2 regions of the Ruminococcus sp. 1001136sp1 genome follow, and region 2 is predicted to be linked to the other one. Evidence: riboswitches for the same ligand, from Rfam matches in the RefSeq annotation. Region 2 holds a riboswitch; the other holds the start of a gene.

Region 1 (7,455 bases), on a different contig from region 2:
AAAATGCTGGTATGCCAGGACCGTGAGTGCGGCTACCGTGAAACGATTTCCCGCACTACCAATGCCCGTTGTCCGAAATGCCATAAACGTATGGAAATGTATGTGAAAGGTAAGGAAGAGACGTTTGTCTGCCAGTGTGGTTATAAGGAGAAGCTTTCCGCGTTCCAGGCAAGACGCCAGAAAGAGGGCGCAGGAGTAGGCAAGCGTGATGTGCAGAACTATCTGCGCAGGCAGCAGAAGGAGGCAAATGAGCCGGTGAATAATGCTTTTGCACAGGCATTGTCTGGAATTAAGCTGTAAATACAGAGGATAGATAATACGGAGATGCTGTTGATGGCAGCATGTTATATTACTGTTCACTGGCAATGTTCCGCGAGACGTTTTTTGTGAATATCGTTTACAGAAAAAACGGGAATCTCAGCGGGAAATCATGGGAATGCATGATTTCTGTGCATCGCGAAGTGAACCGTAACCTTGTTTGTCCACAAAAAAATAAAAGAAAGAGGAATTTGCATATGCGCCGAGAAGTATCTTTGGAAGAGATTTCCGACGGAAGACTTTATGAATTAAACGATATGGTAAAGGCAGACTGCCAGGATTGTGCAGGATGTCATGACTGCTGTGAGGGAATGGGGGATTCAGTTGTGCTGGATCCTATGGATGTGTACCGTCTGTGTACGAATCTGGGAAAAACACCACAGGAACTGGTAAGCACAGGGCTGATCCAGTTCGATGCCATGGATGGGAATATTCTGCCTCATCTTTGCATGAGTGGAAAAAGCCAATGCTGTGTTTTCCTGAATGAACAGGGACGGTGCAGCATTCATAACTTCCGTCCTGGGTTCTGCAGACTTTTCCCATTGGGACGTTTCTATGAAAATGGTGGATTTAAGTATTTTCTGCAAACCCATGAATGTAAGAAGACAAGCAGGAGCAAGATCAAGGTAAAGAAATGGATCGACACTCCGGATCTTCGCCAGTATGAAAAGTTTGTAGCTGACTGGCATTATTTTTTGCTGGATGTGCAGGAGGTTCTTTATAATGCCACAGATGCCCAGCTGATCAAAAATCTGAATTTATATGTGGTGAATCGTTTTTATATGAAAACATATGAAGTGGGCAGAGATTTCTATGAGCAGTTTGAAGAAAGACTGACAGAAGGAAAGCAGCTGTTAAGTCTGGCATAAATGAATTGAAAAACTCCCGGAACACTTGAGCCTGTTTGAAAAATCTTACAGAAAGCTTTTTCAGACACGCTCTAGAGCGCCCGGGAGTCTTTTATTTTTAGATTGCAGTATTCCATTAGAAGCTTTGGGAGGGACTATGGTGTCTGCGCACTAAAAATCAGAAATATATATCAAATGTTAAGTGAAAATCAAATTGTTGAAAAGTAGTCCGTATAATAGAATACACGAATTTCTCCATTTTGGCAAGAGATTTTTTGTAAAAAACTAAGAAATGCCAAGATATATAAAAAATAAGATAGTTACTGGTCACAAAGTGAACAATAATACAAGACAATGCTGCATTATGAAACAGGATAACTCATTCTGGACATTAGAGAAAAATGTTGTTATAGTAGGTAAGAGAAATTAGAGAAATATATCCCTTTAAATACACAGGAAAGAGGAAAAAGCTATGCCAGTATTTGATTTCAGCGGTGCTTCTGCAAGCAAAGCGGAGGCAAAGTGTACTTACACAACATTTCACAGCAGCCATACGAAGCCTTCACCGGAGCAGCCGATCATGGTGCTTGACAATAAAGAGAGACAGTGGAAACATCATTCCTGCGGTGTGTTTACCAATCCGGTAAACCGTACTGCTTTTGATTTTAAGGAAGAAGACGGTAACCATACAGCAGATGTGCTGAAAATTGATTCCAGATTTACCAGTCTTTTGAAATGGCTGGGAGACAGTAGGATCAATGTACGTTTGTCTGGTACTAACAGGGAGGACGGATATGCGGTATACCGCATTCGTGAAACTGCTTTTGGCGGCGGCACAAAGCTTTCCGCAGAGGATGGCTTTCTGCAGTTTATGATCGAGAGACTTCTGGAGAGTAATGCACCTGCCGAGGCAGAAGAGGATGAGGAACAGGAGGTAAACGGTGATGAGATGAAGCTTACCAGTATTCAGAGCATTACCGATTTTATGACCTGCGCAGGCAAAACACTGCCGGATAATATCAGACTCTGGACCAGAAGAAATCTGGCAGTGGCAAGATCCAGTGAAGTTTCTCAGGAAGAGCGCCATCATGCACAGAGGGCTCTTTCTATTATGTTGAATATCCAGTGGAAGAACAATTATTTTGAAGCAATCGATCCTGTTGAGGCAAGGAGAATCCTGGATGAAGAGCTTTATGGAATGGAGCGTGTGAAACAACGTATTATCGAGACGATTATCCAGATCAACCGTACACATACCCTTCCGGCCTACGGACTTCTTCTGATCGGACCTGCCGGTACTGGCAAATCCCAGATAGCCTATGCAGTTGCAAGAATCCTGAAACTTCCGTGGACTACGCTGGACATGAGCTCAATTAACGACTCTAAGCAGCTTACCGGAAGCCCCCGTATTTACGCAAATGCAAAGCCCGGAATTATTATGGAGGCATTTTCCATGGCTGGTGCCTCTAATCTGGTATTTATTATTAACGAGCTTGATAAGGCAAATTCCGGCAAAGGAAATGGAAATCCGGCAGACGTACTTCTTACCCTTCTGGACAATCTTGGATTTACAGATAACTATATGGAGTGTATGATCCCAACTGGCGGTGTTTATCCAATTGCTACTGCAAATGACCGTGACCAGATCAGTGCACCGCTGATGTCCAGATTCGCAGTAATTGATATTCCGGATTATACAGCTGAGGAGAAGAAAGTAATCTTTTCCAGATTCTCTCTTCCGAAAGTTCTTAAGAGAATGCATATGGAAGAGAGTGAGTGCATTATCACAGAGGGGGCGCTGGAGGCAATCATCCAGCGTTATTCCAATACTTCAGGTATTCGTGATCTGGAGCAGGCAGCAGAGCACATTGCGGCAAATGCACTGTATCAGATCGAGGTCAACCATGTAGAGAAGGTAGAGTATACCAGAGAGATGGTGGAGGAACTGCTGAAATAGTAAAATATTGCATATGATAACAATATTTGCAAAATAAGAATGAAACAAGAATATACACGAGAAAAATATAACAGGAGTAATAAAATGGAATTCTGGGACATCTATGATATTAACAAGAGACCTACCGGCCGTACCATGAAACGAAACGACTGGTGTTTAAAGGACGGAGAATACCATCTCACCGTACTTGGAGTAGTGGCAAGACCAGATGGTACGTTTCTCATTACCAAACGTGTGATGACAAAAGCCTGGGCACCAGGCTGGTGGGAAGTTTCCGGCGGTGCAGCACAGGCAGGGGAATCTTCTTATGATGCTGTACTCCGCGAAGTGAAAGAGGAGACAGGCCTTGATGTAAGCGGTGCGCAGGGCGGCTATCTTTTTACTTACAAAAGAGAGAATCCAGGGGAGGGAGACAACTATTTCGTAGATGTTTACCGCTTTGTGATGGATGTGAAAGAAGAAGATCTACACCTTCAGGAAGAAGAGACAGACGGCCACATGTTTGCCACTCTGAATCAGATCAAGGAATTTGCAGCCCAGGGAAAATTCCTGCACTATGACAGTATTCAGGCTGCCTTTGAGAATCTGTAGATTTATTATATATTCTGCAGGAAATAACTGTGATATGCAGGGAGATTTTTTTTACGAATTCTGATGAAATGGGAATATTAATTAGAGCGTGCTGGTCAGACTGCGAGCAGTACAATTCTGTTAAGGGTATGTAAAATATAATTGAGATAAAAATAGTTTCTTGTAATTTGAAGAAAGGTGTATTATAATAAGCAACGAAATCTGAATAACGACCAGGGGAGTTTCAATTGAGAAGCTGAGAGTAAGGTAGTCCTTAGACCCTTTTAACCTGTTGGATCATGCCAGTGTAGGAAGTGTTTAACGATGTAATTAGGAGCATTTGTCTGGATGGCAGGTGCTCTTTTTTTCATACTGACTGACAGAGCCTGTTCAGTTCCGTCACAGTTTCAAGAATGGTTCTTATTCGATTTTTAACGCAAAGTCCTGTTTATGGGACAGAAAATAGGAGGAAAAGAAAATGAACGCAAGTGTAGCAATTCAGGTACTGCCAAATGTACAGGATGAAGAGGAAGTTATCCGCATTGTAGACGAGGTGATCGCCTACATCAGATCTACTGGTCTGAACTATTATGTAGGACCATTTGAGACCACCATTGAAGGTGATTATGACCAGCTGATGGATATTGTAAAAGAGTGTCAGCATGTAGCTGAGCGCGCAGGCTGCAAGGCTATGAGCGTATATGTTAAAATTGCATATAAACCAGAAGGGGATGTACTTACCATTGAAAAGAAAGTTACCAAACATCACTAGTAAGATACCTCCAATTGCAGCCATAGCCGTGATTCTGCTTGGCTGGGAAGTGGTAAGCATTTCGGGAATTGTTCCCTCCTACATGCTTCCATCTCCGGTAGCAGTGCTGACAGCCCTGTTTGGCGATCTGCCAACCATACTTTTCCATGCGAAATTCACTTTGCTGGAATCCTTTTACGGACTTCTCATTGGAATCGCGCTGGCATTTGTGTTTGCAACTATGATGGATCGGTTCCGTGTAATGGATCAGGCATTTTATCCGATCATGATCATTACGCAGACCATACCGACCATTGCCATTGCGCCAATTCTGGTGCTTTGGATGGGATTTGGAATGGCACCGAAGATCACTCTGGTTGTGATCACCACTTTTTTCCCAATTACAATCGGACTGCTGGATGGATATAAAAGTGTGGATCCGGATGCCATTCGTCTGATGAAGGCCATGGGAGCCAGCCGGGCACAGATTTTCCGCCATGTGAAATTTCCAGGTGCTTTGCCCCAGTTTTTTTCCGGGCTGAAAATATCTGCTTCCTATGCAGTTGTAGGAGCAGTTGTTTCTGAGTGGCTGGGTGGATTTAACGGACTTGGTGTTTATATGACCCGTGTAAAAAAAGCATATTCTTTTGATAAAATGTTTGCAGTCATTATCTTCATTGTGATCATCAGCCTTTTACTTCTTCTGGCAGTAAATATTGTCAGCCGGATCACAATGCCATGGCTGCAGGTAGAAAAGGAGAAAAATCATGAATAAGAATCTGAAAAAAGTAATCGCACCAGTTGCAGCGGCAGCTATGGTGCTTGCAGTTCCTACAGGTGTATACGCAGAAGATGGTGCACAGGAGAAAATCACATTCTGCCTGGACTGGACACCGAATACCAACCACACCGGACTTTATGTAGCACAGGCAAAAGGCTACTACGAAGAAGCTGGTCTTGATGTGGAAATCGTTCAGCCACCGGAAAATGGTGCAGCCCTTATGTGCGCAGCAGGTCAGGCTCAGTTTGCGATCGAGGCCCAGGATACCATGGCTGCTTCCCTTGCACTTGACGAGCCTCTTGGAATCACAGCAGTTGCAGGAATCATTCAGCACAACACCTCCGGAATCCTTTCCCGAAAAGGTGACGGAATTGATAAACCAGCCGGACTTACCGGAAAAACCTATTCCACATGGGATTCCCCAATCGAGCTTGCTATGCTGGAAAATGTTGTAAACGGCGACGGCGGAGATTTCAGTCAGGTTACCCTGATCCCTAATGATATTACAGATGAGCCTGCAGCACTTGCTGCCAATCAGACGGATGCCATCTGGGTATTCCAGGGCTGGGGCGGAATCAATGCTGACGTAGAAGGTGTAGACTGCGACTATTTTGCATTCTCTGATATCAATCCTGTATTTGACTACTACACACCGGTTATCATTGCAAATAACGACTATCTTGCTGAGAATCCGGATCAGGCGAAAGCATTTATGGAAGCAACTGCAAAGGGATATGAGTTTGCAGCAGAGAATCCGGATGAGGCAGCACAGATCCTCATTGACGGCGATAATACAGGCTCTCTGAAGGATGCTGAAGATCTTGTAAAGAAGAGTCAGGAATTCCTTTCCACAAAATACATTGACGATGCAGAAAGCTGGGGCGTAATTGATGCAGACAGATGGAATGCATTCTACAAATGGCTGTATGAGAACCAGCTTTGCGACAAGGATCTTACTGGAGTCGGCTTCTCTAATGATTATCTTCCCCAGTAAGGAATGAAAGAGAAAGAAATTAACACATAGAGCTATTCTGTCAGGAAAATTTACCCCGATTTTTGCGGAAAATGGAACTGGTTATAGAAGTAGCACTGTGTATAAGGAACGAATATGTCATCAGAACAAAATAAAGTGATTTTAAGAGCAGAACATATTTCAAAAACATACGGTGAAAAAAAGGTTTTGGAGGACATTTCCATTTATCTGGAGCAGGGGGAACTGGTTTCCCTTCTGGGAGTCAGCGGTTCCGGAAAGACCACATTGTTCAATGTGCTTTCCGGTATTATCCCACCTGATGAAGGAAAGGTCTATCTGAAAGATCAGGATGTGACTTCCACACCTGGAAGCATCAGCTACATGCTGCAGAAGGATCTTCTCCTTCCCCACAAGAAAGTGATCGACAATGTAGCACTTCCCCTTGTACTGAAAGGCGTGAAGAAAGCAGAAGCCAGGGAAAAGGCCAATCCGCTTTTTGCAGAATTTGGTCTGGAAGGCACCCAGTATCAGTATCCAAGCCAGCTGTCCGGTGGTATGCGTCAGCGTGCGGCTTTGCTTCGAACCTATTTAAGTTCCAGCGGAGTTGCCCTTCTGGATGAGCCTTTCAGTGCACTGGATACATTGACAAAGGCCAGCGTGCATAAATGGTATCTGGAAGTTATGCAGCATATTGATCTGTCTACCTTGTTTATCACCCATGATATTGATGAGGCCATTCTTTTGTCCGACCGGATTTACATTCTGAACGGAACTCCGGGAACCATCAAAGATGAGATCGTGATCCAGGAGAGAAAACCCAGGGCAGCGGATTTTGCATTGTCAGAAGAATTTTTGGAATATAAGAGACGGATTATCAGTAAGCTATAGTTTTTTTGGTTGATGAAAATAAAACTTCCCGGCAGGTTTCATACTACCTGAGTTTGAGCGCTCAGAAGCAGAAGCCTGCCGGGATCTTTTTATATAAAATATCCAGTTGACTTGCTATTGTGAAGCGGACACAAAAATGATACTATTAGTACTATAACTAAGAAGGAGAAAAGTGTAGGATGAGGAAAAATGAAAAAAGAAATGGAAAAGCACTGCTTCCTATAGTAGTGTTTTTTCTTTTGTATCTGGGGCTTGGCATATTATTTGAGTATGGCCTGGATATCGAGATGGGATTTTATAAAATCCCCGTTGTTGTAATATTTCTGGTTGCATTACTTGTTGCCTGTATACAGAACCGCGAGCTTAAAT
Region 2 (7,455 bases):
GTGTTACCATCAAAAATCAGGTCTGGGCCAGCGATTCCAATACTTTCGCATGGAAAGGTGTGCCAGCGCTTACCTTAAACCGTGACGGCTTTGGCATGCATACAAGACACGATACAGTAGAATATATATCTCCTCGCGCACTGGAAGAAGGGGCGAAAACTCTCTGCACAGCAGCTGCATGGGTGGCAAACGAGCCAGAGCTTTCCTTTGAACGGGAAATTCCAGAGGATATGAAGAGAGAACTGGAAAAGTATTTTGCCTAATGTTACAGGAAAGGACATTATAAAATGAACAAAGTAATCGAAGAAAGAACAAAACGTACCGAATGGTACCGTGACGCCCGTTTCGGCATGTTTATTCACTGGGGACTTTATGCAATCCCTGCCAGAGGAGAATGGGTGCGCAGCATGGAGCAGATTCCACATGAGGACTACTGCCATCTCACAGAAGAGTTCACAGCTGAGAATTACAACCCAAGAGAGTGGGCGCGTCTTGCGAAAAAGGCGGGCATGAAATATGCTGTGCTCACAGCCAAACACCACGACGGCTTTTGCCTTTTTGACACCAAACTTACTGACTACAACTCCATGAACGCAGCCTGCCACAAAGACCTGGTAAAAGAGTTCCTGGAGGCATTCCGTGCAGAAGGAATCAAAGTAGGTCTGTATTTTTCTATTATAGACTGGCGCCACCCGGATTTCCCACACTATGGGGATATGCACCATCCAATGCGCAACCATCCGGAATGCTCCAATGAAAACCGCGATTTCGACCGCTATCTGGAATTTATGTTTGGGCAGATCAAAGAGCTTCTTACCAATTATGGTAAGCTGGATCTGATGTGGTTCGACTTCTCCTACGGCGATATGAAGTGCGACAAATGGAAAGCCCAGGAGCTGATTTCCATGGTGCGTTCCATCCAGCCCTGGCTGATCATTGATAACCGTCTGGAGGGCAGTGCTGAGGATTCCGGTTCTATCCTTACTGCAAATCCTACCGAATATTCCGGCGATTTCGCATCTCCGGAGCAGATGATCCCACCAGCAGGAATCCGCAATGAGCTGGGTGATCCGGTACCCTGGGAAGCCTGCCTGACCCTGAATAACAATTGGGGCTACTCTTCCAGTGACCGTCATTATAAATCAGCTGAAATGGTCATCCACATGCTGGTTGAGTGTGTCAGCAAGGGTGGCAACCTGCTTCTGAATGTAGGGCCTGATGCAAAAGGTCGTATTCCGAAGGAGTCTGTGAAGATTCTGGAAGAAGTAGGAGAGTGGATGGACGAGAACTCCAAGAGCATCTACGGCTGTGGCTATGCTGAAATCGATAAACCGGAATGGGGCCGCTACACCCGCAGCGGAAATAAGATCTATGCCCACGTTATGGAACCTCAGGCAGGAGCAATCCCTCTTACCGGAATTCACGGTAAGATCAAAAAACTCCGCCGTCTTTCCGACAATTCCGAGGTAAAGCTTACGGATTACTGGAACCTGAAGGAATACTCCCAGAATCAGTTCTTCTTCCTCAACGCTGACACCTGCGACAGCTATCCGCTTCCAGATGCCCGGGATACGGTTGTGGAAGTAACATTGGAAGAAACAGAAGAATAAACAGATATAAACAAAAATAAACAGAAATAAACAGAAAGGGACTGCCGGGAAATGGCAGCCCCTTTTTGGATTTATAAGAAAGCCCATCTCTGGCACTTTCCTGAACCGAGTAGTGTTTATACGAAAGCTAGAGCGTGTTTGAAAAATCATTCCTGCAAATGGCGACGCACATCTTGCAGAAAGCCTTTTATCCAATACACTCTAAAGTGAAAGTCTATTTTTTACTCTTTAAAACATTTCGCACGATCATACAAATGAGAATGGTAACCACCATATCTGGCAGTGTATTTCCCACAGGAATATCAATTCTCATTAAAATTCGGTACAGCACAAATCCGATCACCCAGATTACCGCATTTGTTATGTCAACCGCTTCGCCCAGGCTGTCAGCACGCTTCAGAAGGAAGAAATCGGCAATCTGAATGGCAATCATCGGTGCAAATACAGAACCGATGAGATACAGGAAATCGGTAATGTTGTCCATTGGATATACAATTGCAGCAATTGTTCCGATGATGGTTACGGCAATTGCGGCATATTTTCCATTAATTTTGGAAAATACAGATTCAGATGAAATTCCGGCGGAGTAAGCATCCAGGAATGTGGTGGTAACAGTGGAAAATACAATGATCAGAAGGCCTGCAATTCCCAGTCCGGCTTTCACCATAATCTGAGCAATGTCGGATTCACCGGTATAAATCGCTGCACCCATACCGATTACATACATCCAGCAGCTTACAAGACCGTAAACAATAGAGCTTACAGCAGTTGCTTTCACTGGCTCCTTCGCCTCGCGGGTATAATCACTGATCAGCGGCAGCCAGGACAGTGGCATTGCAACAGAAAGCTCAACCGCAGCACCAAAGGACATGGCTTCCTCGCCAATGGCAAGTGCAGTCCCGCCATCAAAGAAGATGAGCTTGCAGAGTACCAGTGTGAGGATAAAAAGTGCTGCCATAGCGATGGTGTTGATTTTTCCAAGGTTTGTGATGCCGATAAAAATCCACAGTACGATCAGTGCACCGATTACCAGACACCATACCCAGCTTCCGGTATGTAACACACCGTTTGCGGCCAGAGCTCCGTCGTAGATCATAATAGCAGTCCAGCCAACCAGCTGAAGTACATTCAGGAAGGAGAAGAAAATCCCGCCCTTTTCCCCAAAGCTCATTTTTACGGTTTCCATTGCACTGCGGCGTGTTTTTCCGCCAATTACTCCGGCGAGGAAAAGCATGGTACAGCCAATAATATGTCCGATGATAATGGCAAGAAGACCTTTTCCAAAGCCAAGTGAGGCAAAATAGGTTCCGGTGAGGATTTCCGCCAGGGAAACACCAGCGCCAAACCAGATCAGGCCGTTTTCAAAAATGGAAGTACGTTTTTCAGTCATGTTATTTTGCCTCCTTATCAGCGGCTTCTGCCGTAATCTCGTCATGTGACAGTGTGAATTCATTTTTAATTGCAAATCCGTGATCCATAGGACCACTGCCTTTTCCAAGATCCAGCATAGCAGCAAGTGCTCCGGAAATATATTTCTTTGCCCTCTCCACGGAAGTATCCAGGTCAAATCCCTTTGCCAGATTAGAAGCAATGGCACTGGATAAGGTACATCCTGTTCCGTGAGTGTTTGGATTGTTGATCCGCTTTCCGTGGAACCATTTGTAATCGCCTTTGCGCCACAGAAGGTCATTGGCGTCATTCAGCTGATGACCACCCTTGCAAAGCACTGCACAGCTGTATTTCTCTCCGATGGTAGCAGCGGCTTTGATCATATCATCTGCAGTTTCTATTTTCATTCCGGACAGAACCTCTGCCTCCGGAATATTCGGTGTCAGGACTGTGGCCATTGGAAGAAGCTGACTTTTAAGGGCTTCAATGGCTTCATCATTGATCAGCTTGGCTCCGCTTGTGGCGACCATAACCGGGTCTACTACAATGTTCTTTGCTTCATACTGGCGAAGCTTTTTCGCAATGGTTTCAATCAATGCGCTGGAAGATACCATTCCAATCTTCACTGCATCCGGATAAATATCTGTAAAAATATTATCCAGCTGGTCTGCCAGAAATTCTGGCGTTGCTTCCATAATACCTGTTACACCGGTAGTATTCTGTGCGGTAAGTGCGGTAATCGCACTCATGGCATATACTCCATTGCTGATCATTGTCTTGATATCAGCCTGGATACCGGCGCCTCCGCTGGAGTCACTTCCAGCGATTGTTAATGCTGTTCTCATAATTTTCTTCCTTTCTCTTGGCCTTGTTTGAAGCAGTTTCCACGAGTTATGAGTTATAACGTGAAAAAATCTTTTTACAAACCGGCACTGTTGTTATGTATGCATTAATTTTATATAGCGTCCGAAAGTGGTGCCCCCAGCCGAACGCTGCATTGCTGCCATATGAAAAAAGAGACACCCCAATGAGGTGTCTCCGAAAAAAATCAAACCCATGATGACTTCCTACGGCGGCATTATCCGCATCAGGTAAAAGGGTCGAAATTCACAATTTCCTCTCAGCCTGTGTACAAGCTCCCCTGTTCTTTTGTTATTATAGTAATAATGGGAAAAATTGTCAATAAGGTGTTGGAATACAATAAATACCAAGCGTGAAAATCGTTTACGCTAACTCCACAACCAGCACCTGATATCCATGCAGCTTAACTAAATTTCCATCCAGAACCATATCCGGGTAGTTATTGATCAGCACCTTTTTGCATTCTGATGGAAGTGTAATTTCCTGCTCCTTCCACTGATAATTGCCAACCACAAGTAAAGTTTTATCTCCTTTACGGTAGTATGCCATTAAATTATGCCGGTCTTCCATAAATGGCTCCAGAGCACCATACACAACGGTTTCTTTATATTCCGGATCCTTGCGAAGAGCGATCAGTTTCTTATAGAAATTAAGTACGGAATTTGGATCAATCGTCTCTTTTTCCACATTAATTGCGGTATAATTGGAATTTACCCGAAGCCACGGTGTACCAGCTGTAAATCCGGCATTTTCCTCACCAGTCCACTGCATGGGGGTACGGGCATTGTCGCGGCTGCGGCGGGCAACAGCTTTCAAAGCTGCTTCCGGGGTAAGTCCGGCGTCAAGTGCAACTTTATATTCATCCAGAGTTGAAATATCATCTACCTCGTCAATAGATTTGAACGGGATATTTTCCATGCCAAGCTCCTGTCCCTGATAAATAAAGGGAAGTCCACGAAGCATGAAATTCAATGCCGCCAGCATTTTTTTGCTTGTATCACAGCAATCACCTTCTGGAATATAGTGACTGACACCGCGAGGCTCGTCATGATTCTCGATAATATTGGAAACGAATCCGAAATCCCCCATTTTGGCCTGTGTCTCAAAACAGCAGCGCTTGTAGTCGTCAGGTGTGATTTCTTTGCAATCGTACCAGCCTTTCTCAGAACCTCCGAAAATGGTTTCGTTAAAGTCGAACATAGAAGAAAAATAACCATTGTTTCCAATAAAATCCGGGAGCTCTTCGTCTTTTGCGTTGAAAACCTCACCTACGGAAAAAGCATCGTGAGGCTTGAAGGTGCGGTCACGCATTTCTCCAAGAAATTCTCCGATTCCGGAAGCTTCCTCCAGCATTTTATTAATGCTGCAGAGTCCGTCCTCACGATCAGGCTCATAATCATGCATAGGAAGAGCTTTTTTGATATTAATGATAGCATCAATGCGGAAACCGCCAAGACCCTTGTCCAGCCACCAGTTAATATTTTTATATACTTCCTCACGGAGCTCTGGATTTTCCCAGTTCAGGTCAGGCTGCTTTTTATGAAAAACATGAAGGTACTGTTTGTTGGTGCCAGGCAGATCCTCCCATACCGAACCTCCGAAATAGGAGCGCCAGTTAGTAGGAAGCTTACCATCTTCTTTGTCTCTTAAATAGAAGAAACGGCCGTATTTTCCATCCGGATCTTTACAGGCTTTTTTAAACCATTCGTGCTCATCAGAGCAGTGGTTTACAACCAGATCCATGACAATATACATGTCCCGCTTCTTTGCTTCTGCGATAAGGCGGTCCATATCCTCCATAGTTCCGAATCGCGGGTCAATGTCGTAATAATCGGAAATATCGTATCCCTGGTCGGCAAGAGGGGAGCGATAGCAGGGGGAAAGCCAGACAATGTCAACCCCCAGCTCCTTTAAATAATCCAGTTTCTCAATAATTCCCGGCAGATCGCCGATTCCATCACCGTTTGTGTCATAAAAGCTTTTCGGATAAATCTGATAGGCTACTTTATCCTGCCACCATTTTTTTTTCGTGCTATTCATTTATGTCTCCTTATATATAATGATTATCTTTGAACTAAGTACATTATACATACATGAAAAAGAAAATACTTCCCTTAATTTGATTAAAAAATACGAAATTTTGACCAGAGATTGTTTGGAAAATCATTTCGTACATAGGGGGGGGGGTGCAAGCGTGTTTTATAAGGAAGGATTCTCAATCCCCTGGCTGTGTTTCCGATATTGCAGAGGTGTGGTTCCTGTATATTTGCGAAATTCTCTGAGAAAATTCCCCATATTGTTATAACCACAGTCCAGACATATCTCGGTCACTGGAAGACTGCTGTCTTTTAATAAACGTACTGCCTGGCGGATGCGATATTCATTCAGGTATTCTATGGGAGACATGCCGATTGCTTTTTTAAAAAAACGGCAAAAGTATTGCTCATTGAGTCCGATCAGGGATGCCAGATCGCGGATATAAATTTTTTCCTGGTAATGGTCGCGGATGTAAGTGATTGTGGTTTTTATGGTCTCGACCCTGTGGTCATCAGATTTTTCAGTCTGGGAAAAAAGCTGGCGATTGGAAAAATCTGCAAAAATATTTAACAGGGAAGCCTTGATCAGAAGCTGATCTGCCAGGCCGACAATGGCATTTCCAGAAGCGCGGAATAAATTTATATGTAAGGAATCATGAAGCTCTTCCAATTGTTCAGAAAAGCTGCAGCGGTAAAATGCGTTAGTGATGTTCTGGAACTGCTCCTTTATAATAGGAAAAACAGGATGGTTTGCAGAAATACATCTTGGAAAAATCAGACGTCCGTTTTGCAATGGCTGGACAAGCTGAGTCTGAACCGTATCGTAAAAAGGAGAGCAGAGCAGTTCCGGTTGGAAAACGACAGCGTATTCCATGGAGACTTCTTTTGAGCGTGCACGTATGCTGTGCAGTTCGCCGGGATTAATAAAATAAAAACATTCTGAAGATACATCAAATGTTTCCATATTAATATCTAAGGTGAAGGTTCCACCGGGAAAGTAAATAATCTCGACCTCCTCGTGCCAATGGTGCTTGACCAGGATTCCGTGTCCGCTTAGTTTTAAACGGTAAAAAGCACAGGGAAAAGCCTGGGAGCCATGAGGATTTGTTTCTTTTAATGCTGGTGATTGCTGTTGATACATAGAAACCTCCAAACTGGGGAAAGGGTATAAAATAATGAATTTGTTATATGTATTGACGCTATCATGTCTGAGGGCGAAAGTCAATGATTGAAGAAAAAGGATCTTGAAAATAATGTTATAAAAAAATATAAATTTTTTTGTAAAAAGTGCTTGACGATTCCTTGCGGCAGTGGTATAGTAAACAAGCTGTCGCAAGGAATTGCTTCTGAAATACTGAAAAATAAAATAGTTTTCAGAAAATTTGAATTAACTGTTGACAAATGACTGAACTTATGGTAAAGTAATCAAGTCGCTTGAACAGAACGACAGAAACAAACAACTTTATACAGCTTCTTGAAGATCTGAAAAACTTTTGGAAAAAGTGCTTGACAAGATCTGAAAGATATGATAAAGTAAATGGGCTGTCGCAAAGAGATGA

Evidence for each region. A riboswitch is a leader RNA that binds a small molecule or an ion and turns the genes downstream of it on or off. The one in region 2 is predicted to bind thiamine pyrophosphate.
Region 1: another riboswitch for thiamine pyrophosphate. It lies ahead of ABHC48_RS15195 (thiamine-binding protein); the one in region 2 lies ahead of thiD (bifunctional hydroxymethylpyrimidine kinase/phosphomethylpyrimidine kinase).

What each region holds. Positions count from the first base shown of each region.
Region 1 is NZ_JBDPGY010000017.1:27,887-35,341, reverse strand. It holds gene ABHC48_RS15215 (DNA topoisomerase 3) at 1-300, shown strand, start outside; gene ABHC48_RS15210 (YkgJ family cysteine cluster protein) at 516-1,187, shown strand; gene ABHC48_RS15205 (AAA family ATPase) at 1,639-3,123, shown strand; gene ABHC48_RS15200 (NUDIX domain-containing protein) at 3,208-3,714, shown strand; TPP riboswitch at 3,919-4,025, shown strand; gene ABHC48_RS15195 (thiamine-binding protein) at 4,172-4,465, shown strand; gene ABHC48_RS15190 (ABC transporter permease) at 4,437-5,219, shown strand; gene ABHC48_RS15185 (ABC transporter substrate-binding protein) at 5,212-6,219, shown strand; gene ABHC48_RS15180 (ABC transporter ATP-binding protein) at 6,334-7,086, shown strand; gene ABHC48_RS15175 (Na+/H+ antiporter NhaC family protein) at 7,266-7,455, shown strand, end outside.
Region 2 is NZ_JBDPGY010000022.1:56,683-64,137, forward strand. It holds gene ABHC48_RS17000 (M28 family metallopeptidase) at 1-263, shown strand, start outside; gene ABHC48_RS17005 (alpha-L-fucosidase) at 288-1,610, shown strand; gene cytX (putative hydroxymethylpyrimidine transporter CytX) at 1,825-3,000, opposite strand; gene thiD (bifunctional hydroxymethylpyrimidine kinase/phosphomethylpyrimidine kinase) at 3,002-3,844, opposite strand; TPP riboswitch at 4,047-4,152, opposite strand; gene ABHC48_RS17020 (alpha-glucosidase) at 4,224-5,900, opposite strand; gene ABHC48_RS17025 (AraC family transcriptional regulator) at 6,060-7,037, opposite strand.